Regions from separate parts of the Bacillus sp. AFS017336 genome, predicted to be linked through region 1. Evidence: predicted binding sites of a transcription regulator. Region 1 holds the regulator's gene; the other holds the start of a gene.
What was found. Region 1 encodes NrdR, which represses ribonucleotide reductase genes. Its sites were predicted from a motif close to AACACNATATATNGTGTT; they were not measured.

Region 1 (4,222 bases):
CTCATTTAAAAACGAAACAATTTTTGGGTGACTACGGACTTCTTGTTGCATTTTTTGAAATGTGTCCTGGAATTGTTTATTCTTCATTAATGCACTAAATGCGTTTTGAATTGGTTCCACTTATGTCCCCCCATTTACCGTTTCTTTTTATTTTTAAACATTTCTAGTTCTTTTTCTAGTCGTTTTCGTTCTTCATCTATCGAAGAATCATTTGTGCTTTTCTTTGCTACTGAATCTTTTGGTACTTCAGTCGTTGTATTCGGTTGAAGCCAATCAGGTACAATTTCAGTTCGAATTGCTTTATTACGTCTATTATTAGTTCGCGTTTTAGCAGCAGTTGCACTTTGTTTAGTTTCTTCAAACTCTTTGCGAGCAAGATCCATGGCTTGTTTAACTGTTGTTACACCTTTTCGTGCCCAGTGACTGGCAATCTTAATAACGTAATTTTTAGAAAGTTTTTTATCTAAACGAATCATTACATAGTCGATTAACACATTCGCTACGCCAGGTAGAAGTTTTTGTTCAATCATAATTTCTTCAATTATCTTCAAATCAGCTTCACTTGGTTCAGCTCCACCAGATATCTCCTTTAAATATTGACGAGGAGATATTGTTTCAAAGCAATGAATTAATTTTTCTTCTTGAGTTGTTGGCTGTTCATTCCCCATTTGTCTATGTTGAATTGGCTGAACCTTTTCAACAATCGTAGGTAAAGCTTCGTGATGCTGGAATTGGTACCAATCTCTTGCTTCTAATCGAAGTGTCTCTATATTAATTTTATTTTCTTCATTTAGTGAACGCATTACAATTGTTTTCATCTGAATAGGATTTATTCCATATAAAAATGCAAGTTTTAAAATGGTTTCTTTTACGTCTGAAGTAAATGATCGTTTCGGAACAAACGAATCTGAGAGACCGTCTAAAAATAAGTCATAGTCAAACTCTTCCATTTTCACAGAAATTTTAACAGACTGACTGTCTTGTAATATTTTCGTATCATTTGAAGTGGAAAGATCGTTACTTTGCTGAATTTCATTTAATTGCTCTACCGTAATGGTTTGAAATACTGAATCAAACGACCTAGATATCTCACGAAAGCCATCTTTCGAAAATGCTTGTCTACTAAAAAAGTTTTTTGTTCGTTGATATTGTGTTTTCCCAATTGTTTTAAACAGAAAGATATTTAGAATAGGATCTTCGAAAAAAGAATGAGGATCTAGCGGAGATTGAAGCTCATAAAGAAGCTTTTTCGTACTGTTTTCAAACCCTTCATAAACTTTAAGTAAGCCAATTCCTTCAAGGATTAATCTTTGTTCATAAATTGATTTTAAATTATTTTTCATTCCAAGCATTAATGAATGATGTGTTAATGTATTGGGATGGAGGTCCGTTTGCTCACATTCACCCCACAGTGTCATATATAAACTTAAAGCTTGACTGCCAATAATCGGCTGATACAACATCGTCAAAACTTGTCTATGAAAATTATGTAAATAGCCTGCTGCCGTTACAGTATAAGGATCCGCAGGGAGAACATCCATCCAATGTTGCTTATCAATAGACATTCAAACCTTCCTTTCTTGTATCAAAAGAGCGAAGTATTATTCGTCTTTACCTCGCTCTTTGCTAATTAAATCTTTTAATTCATCAATGAATACATTAATATCTTTAAATTGACGATAAACAGACGCGAATCGTACGTACGCAACTTCATCAACCTTTGATAAATGCTCCATGACCATTTCTCCTAGAACTTCACTTGGAACTTCAGATGTTCCACTATTTTTCAGTTCTTTTTCAATGCTATGAATAATGTCCTCTAGCTGAGATAAAGAGACAGGGCGTTTCTCACATGCTTTAATCAGTCCCCTTAGCATCTTATCTTTACTAAATTCTTCACGAGCTCCCTCTTTTTTTACAACTAAAATAGGATTATCTTCAACTCGCTCAAAAGTTGTAAAACGATGCTGACATTCTTCACATTCACGTCTTCTTCTAATTGAACGACCTTCATCAACTGGTCTACTATCAAGTACTCTTGTCCCATTAAAGTTACACGTTGGACATCTCATCGTTATAGTTCAACTCCAAACACTAAATTGTTTAAACGTATTATTATAACTCTATACTATAACAAATTCAAAATAAACTAAAGTTTATTTCTAAAATGTCACAAAGACCTAGTTCTTGCAAATATTTTTCACTATGCAAAGCTAGTTCATTCCATAAACGTCTATTTAAATACAATATTAATTAAATTAGTTAGAAAGAAAACAAAAAAGAGAGATGAAAAATCACCTCTCTCAATTCTTTTTAGTTACCGTTTACAACTTTTACATTATTAACTTGAATGGGACCCATTCCTCTTGGTAGCTCAACGTTTTCGCGAGTATCAGCTTCTAAAGCTTCAGCGATAAAGTTTGCAGCTACATTTGGATCAATTCTATCACCGCAAGTGTAAACATCAATACTTGCATAACCATGCTCAGGAAAACTGTGAATAGTTAAGTGTGATTCTGAAATGATTACGACACCACTAACGCCATGAGGAGCGAACTTGTGAAAAGCAACTTCACGAACTTCTGCACCAGAGCGTAACGCAGCATCAACAAAAGTTTCCTCAATAAATTTCATATCATTTAATTTTTCTGTATTGCATCCCCATAATTCTGAAATGACGTGACGACCCATAGTATCCATATTCATTTCCCCCTTAAATAATTTGTCATGACTTCTATTGCGAAAGTATGATCAACTACCACGGGGGAAAGTTAGTCCAAAGAGGTCCTAACCCTTTAAGTAATTAGTTATACTTTTAGAAGTTCACGAAAGTTAGTATACTTTCTTTAAATTTGAATTGCAAGATAAATTTTATTTTTTTGTTATTTACTGGATTAATTGTGAAGAAATTGGGTCAGGAAAATATAGAAGATCCATTGGCGCTACTATTATTTCAATGCAACAAAAAGGAAACCATAAAGGGTTTAAGTGTAGAAGATTGGTGCATTCTTAAAACTTCATTCCTCTTTATAGACTCCTTTTTTAAATATATTATGCCGTACTAATCTTTAGTCAAATTATGAATAAAAAGTGTTTAAAATAAGACTTGTTGATTGGAACGAAAGGCACTCGATTCCCCAAAGAAATGCAGGAAGCCTAAATACCCGGCAGACGTTCTTTCTTGCATATAAAGTCACAAATATATTCAGTAAAACAGAACATTAGTATGACACTTTTAATTATCATACAACTTCAAAAAGACTAACCAGATTAACTAGTTAGCCTTTTGTATTCGTTTACATAATTTTATATGTTCAGTACTATCTTTTAATTTTTAAACCGTTTCAAGCTTTTTTATTTTTGATGCTACGATTGACACTAAGTCAACTACACGTCTTGAATAGCCCCACTCATTATCGTACCAAGCTAATACTTTTACTTTTGTACCATCGATTACCATAGTAGAAAGAGCATCAATAATCGCAGAATGTGTATTTGTATTAAAATCAATTGATACTAATGGCTCATTGCAGTATTCAACAATTCCGCTCATTGAACCTTTTGATGCTGTTTCAAATACTTCATTGATATCCTCAACTGTTACTTCTCTCTTTAAATCAACAACTAAGTCAACAAGAGAAACGTTTGGAGTAGGAACACGTAAAGCCATACCATGTAATTTTCCATTTAAGTGTGGAAGTACTTTTGATAATGCTTTAGCTGCACCTGTAGTTGTTGGAATAATTGACTGGCTACAAGCACGTGCACGACGTAAATCCTTATGTGGATTATCGATATTTTTTTGATCATTTGTAAATGAATGAACTGTTGTCATCAAGCCGTTTACAATACCGAATTGCTCATCAAGTACTTTTACAACTGGCGCTAAACAGTTTGTAGTACATGATGCATTTGAAATGATGTGATGTTTTTCTAAATCTAATTGATCATCATTTACTCCAATTACTACTGTAATATCTTCATTTTTACCAGGTGCAGTTAAAATTACTTTTTGTGCTCCAGCAGTAATGTGCATTTTTGCTTTTTCAGCATCATTAAATTTACCTGTTGCTTCTATAACTATATCAACATTTAGCTCGTTCCATGGAAGTAACTCAGGATTTCTTTCGCTAATTAGTTCCACACGCTTTCCATCAACGATTAAATGATCTGCGTTTGCAATAACTTCACCATCAAATTTACCGTGAACTGTGTCATACTT
Region 2 (4,222 bases), on a different contig from region 1:
TTTAAACTAAACTTTGTTAAAAAGTTCATTCATAACATCCTTCCTATAAATAGTAATTTAGTGCTAGTGTGACTTAATCTGAATTTTCAATCTTTTAAATGCATACCATCAACAGGTTGCTACATCTTCCTTGAATTGTTTCGATCTCATTACATAGATTGATCATTTTTGTGAAATGATAAGATAGCGAGAAAGATCTTATCCTAAGGAGTGATAATAATGACAAAATCAAAAAAAGAAAAGGAACGATTTTGGAATGAAAGAAAGTCGAACCATAATCCACACGATAAAGTAAAATCTTTTAAAGAATTGGACAAAGAAACAAAATAGCCATCTCCTTTTCTAAAGAGTAAATGGTTCCAGTATTTACCTGAATTGCCACTAATTATATTTTCACTTGTAATCATAAAAAAAAGTCCCGTGATATACACGGGACCTGAGACTGATTTAAAAAAGAGTTTTAATTAAATTTTAATAGAATGATAAACTATGTAGATTGTACCTTTTAATTTGTGAATATAAGTAGATTCTACTAATTTAATCTATTCTGCTGCTATTACTATTTTATAATTTTTATGGTTTACAACTGTTAGCGGTTCCATTTCTAAATCTCTGAAGTTTTCCATTATGGATATGTCAACAATGACAGAATTTTTATTAACTTTTTGAACTCTACCTTTTAACCCCTGTTTAAACTCAATGATATTTCCTGCTTCTGCAATTTTCATGAGCATATCTCCTAACAAAGTTTTGACTTGACACCTTCTATAATGCATGAAAACGGTTTAAAGGTAAAGAGAAAATTGAAATTTTTTTACAATTATGTCTATTTTCATAAGAAATTATGTTTAAAAACCTTTTGATAGGTAAAAATGGTTGTTAGCACTTTCAGGAGGTTAGTTCGTTGAAAGATTGGTTTGAAGAGTTTGAAGTTGAAATTTCAAATGAAATAAAGGATTTAGTTAGCAGTAATACACTTATTGGAGATCCGATTTTATATTTTGATAAAGTTATTTTAATACCATTTTTTGAAATGATTGTCGTTCTTGGTGAAGCGCATTCATCCTTTGAATTTGCTAGTGTAGGAACTGGTGTTGAAGTTATTCCTAAGGCATTCTTAGTTATAATGGATGGAAAAACAGATGTAATTTTAGTAAATAATAAAAATATGAATTTAGCTGTTTCAGAAAAAATTCTGGACGTAACTTTTTAGTTTCCAATAAGTACATTCTTTGTTAATGTTAACTTTATGAAAGCGGTGAAGGGCAGGAAGAAATTAAAAAATGATTTTTTCTTGAACCCTGATCTAATAATAAAGGGTGAGAAGATGGAACAAAACGAATTTTTACAAGTAATAGATCAACTAGTTAATGGTGAGATCTCAGAAATTCATATTAAGAAAGATGATTTTTTAGCTTTTAGACAAATAATCGTTAGTCGAGACGATTTTAAGCACTTTCGTGGTATTGCTAAACACGGAGGCGATGTGACTTATACATATTTGGAAGAAGCCAGAAGTTAAAACAATGTGCTAAATTATTAGGCAAAAAATATTAAAAATTATATTATTTTATTCAAGTACTCATTAAAAGTTTGCGAAAAAAAAAAGTTTTTTAAGCTTTTTTTCTTATTTCGCAAGGCGTTAATGAGTACTTTTTTTGTGAAATGTTAATGACTCCATTTGACAAAAAAATCGTTTTACACATTATTGCACTATCCCCCATAATTTGTTAAATTTCATATATTGTTTCATTTCGAGATATATTGTCGAAATGTTTATTTTCTAATTTCAGCACCTATATATTGTGTTTGTTCTAAAAAGGTAATACAATATGTAGGTATATAATATAAGTATTTTCAATATTCTTACATATGAACGAGGGTGATAATATGGTGATAGTTTACAGTTCAATGACGGGTAATGTTAAACGTTTTGTCAATAAAATTAGAATGCCGTCAATCCAAATAAAGGATGGATTAAAAATTGAAGAACCGTATATTCTCGTAACCTATACAACAGGATTTGGTAATGTACCTGAAACCGTAAATACTTTTTTAAGTAGTAATTCGGAATATTTAAAAGCAGTCAGTGCAAGTGGTAATAAAAACTGGGGAGATTCTTTTGCAGCAAGTGCAGATAAAATAGCATCAGACTATCAAGTGCCAGTGTTATCAAAGTTTGAACTGTCAGGGACAAGTCGAGATGTACAATATTTTATTGAGGGAGTGGAAAAGCTTGAGACATATTGAGCTTAATAATGAATTGACGATTAAAAAAGATGGTTTTTTTGATCTCGCAAAAGATAAAGAAGCACTTCTTTGTTTTTTAAAAGAAGTTGAAGATAAAAAAATTCAGTTTTCTTCTTTGAAAGAACGCTTAAATTATATGATTCAAGAAAACTATTATTATAATGTTGAGTTAGAATACTCCTTTGATGAAATAGAAAAATTATATGAGTTAGTTTACAATGCAGGATTCACTTTTCAATCATATATGGCAGCTTCAAAATACTTTAAAGACTACGCATTAAAAACAAATGATGGTAAGTACTATTTAGAGGGCTACGAAGATCGAATTGCGATCGTTGCACTATATTTAGGAAGAGGCAATATTGAGAAAGCATTGAAGTTAGCGAACATGATGATTCAACAAAACTATCAACCAGCTACTCCAACATTCTTAAATGCTGGAAGAAGTAGAAGAGGCGAGTTAGTATCATGTTTCTTATTAGAAATGGATGATAGTTTAAATTCGATAGGATTTCAGATTAATACAGCAATGCAGCTATCAAAAATCGGCGGTGGTGTTGCACTTAATTTATCGAAGCTTAGAGCACGTGGAGAACAAATAAAGGAAATTGATAACGCTGCAAGTGGTGTTGTTCCTGTAATGAAGCTATTAGAAGATTCGTTTTCGTATGCTAACCAGCTTGGACAACGTAAAGGTGCTGGTGCAACCTATTTAAATATTTTCCACTGGGACGTAGTTGAATTTCTTGATACAAAAAAAATCAATGCCGATGAGAAAAGTAGAATTCAGTCACTTTCAATCGGATTAATTGTTCCAAATAAATTCTTTGAACTAGCAGAGAAAAATGAACCATTCTACGTATTTGCTCCATATACAGTGTACAAAGAGTATGGAATTCATTTAGATGATTTTGATATCGATGAAAGATATGAAGAATTAGTAAATAATGATCGCATTAAAAAGAAAAAACTAGATTTAAATGCACGAGACCTTTTAGTAAAAATTGCTGCGATTCAGTTAGAATCTGGCTATCCATATTTAATGTATAAAAGTAACGCGAATGAGCAGCATGCATTAAAAGATATTGGCGACATAAAAATGTCTAATTTGTGTTAATAGCTAGCACCTTCTAGAAGAAATTCTAGTCGAAAACTCTGTTAAACGGGAGAAGCCTTAATATAGAGGTAATCCACCGTGCTAAATCTTATTTTAATTGGGTAGTGTCTTATAGGTTTTTTAATGAAGTGTTTTTAATTTCAGTATAAAAATCTAGTAATATATATAGGAATTTCAGCAGTTATCTTAATCAGCCGATATGACTACAATAAATTTCCTACCTATAAGAGACTTTCTAAAAAAATTAAAATAAGTAAATGCCTAACGACTATCGAAAGCATAGCTGGATGAAAAACTCCAGTGAAGAAGCGAGTAGAGTACACTCAAAAAGCGAGTGGAAAAGCAGAGCACCTTACCAGGTTGAGCTGAAGGTGATGATATAGTCTATCCTGCATGGTGACATGTAGCAGTTCATAAGAGAACGGGTTAGGTTGTAGCGAACCTAGTCGAATATAAGAGACAGAAATCTTTCAACTTCAAGAAACATCAGTTATCAATAACTATGGTGAAGAAGACTTAATCAAACGTGATGTGAATTGTAACTTAGGATCTTTAAACATCGTAAATGTAATGGAAAATAAAGCGATTAGAGAATCTGTCCATGTTGGTATAGAAGCTTTAACAGCCGTAGCAGATATGACAGAAATAGAAAATGCACCTACTGTAAAAAAAGCAAATGAAGAGCTTCATTCAGTTGGTTTAGGTGCAATGAATTTGCATGGATTTTTTGCGAAAAATGGCATTGCATATGAAGGTGCTGAGGCAAAAGATTTTGCGAATACATTCTTTATGATGGTTAACTTTTATTCAATCGAAAAAAGTATGTTAATTGCTAAGGAAACAGGTAAAACATTT

Region 2: a site for NrdR is predicted at 1,793-1,810, ahead of nrdI (class Ib ribonucleoside-diphosphate reductase assembly flavoprotein NrdI). Genes of this name have one in related genera too.

Annotation. Positions count from the first base shown of each region.
Region 1 is NZ_NUCO01000137.1:20,364-24,585, forward strand. It holds gene dnaI (primosomal protein DnaI) at 1-120, opposite strand, end outside; gene CN601_RS23175 (replication initiation and membrane attachment family protein) at 135-1,565, opposite strand; gene nrdR (transcriptional regulator NrdR) at 1,602-2,072, opposite strand; gene speD (adenosylmethionine decarboxylase) at 2,314-2,700, opposite strand; gene CN601_RS23190 (glyceraldehyde-3-phosphate dehydrogenase) at 3,335-4,222, opposite strand, start outside.
Region 2 is NZ_NUCO01000021.1:136,490-140,711, forward strand. It holds gene CN601_RS12425 (efflux RND transporter permease subunit) at 1-29, opposite strand, end outside; gene CN601_RS27520 (DUF6254 family protein) at 220-330, shown strand; gene CN601_RS12430 (YkvS family protein) at 543-728, opposite strand; gene CN601_RS12435 (spore germination protein GerW family protein) at 905-1,213, shown strand; gene CN601_RS12440 (hypothetical protein) at 1,328-1,522, shown strand; gene nrdI (class Ib ribonucleoside-diphosphate reductase assembly flavoprotein NrdI) at 1,891-2,250, shown strand; partial or broken gene CN601_RS12450 (ribonucleotide reductase N-terminal alpha domain-containing protein) at 2,237-3,364, shown strand; partial or broken gene CN601_RS12455 (ribonucleotide reductase large subunit) at 3,827-4,222, shown strand, end outside.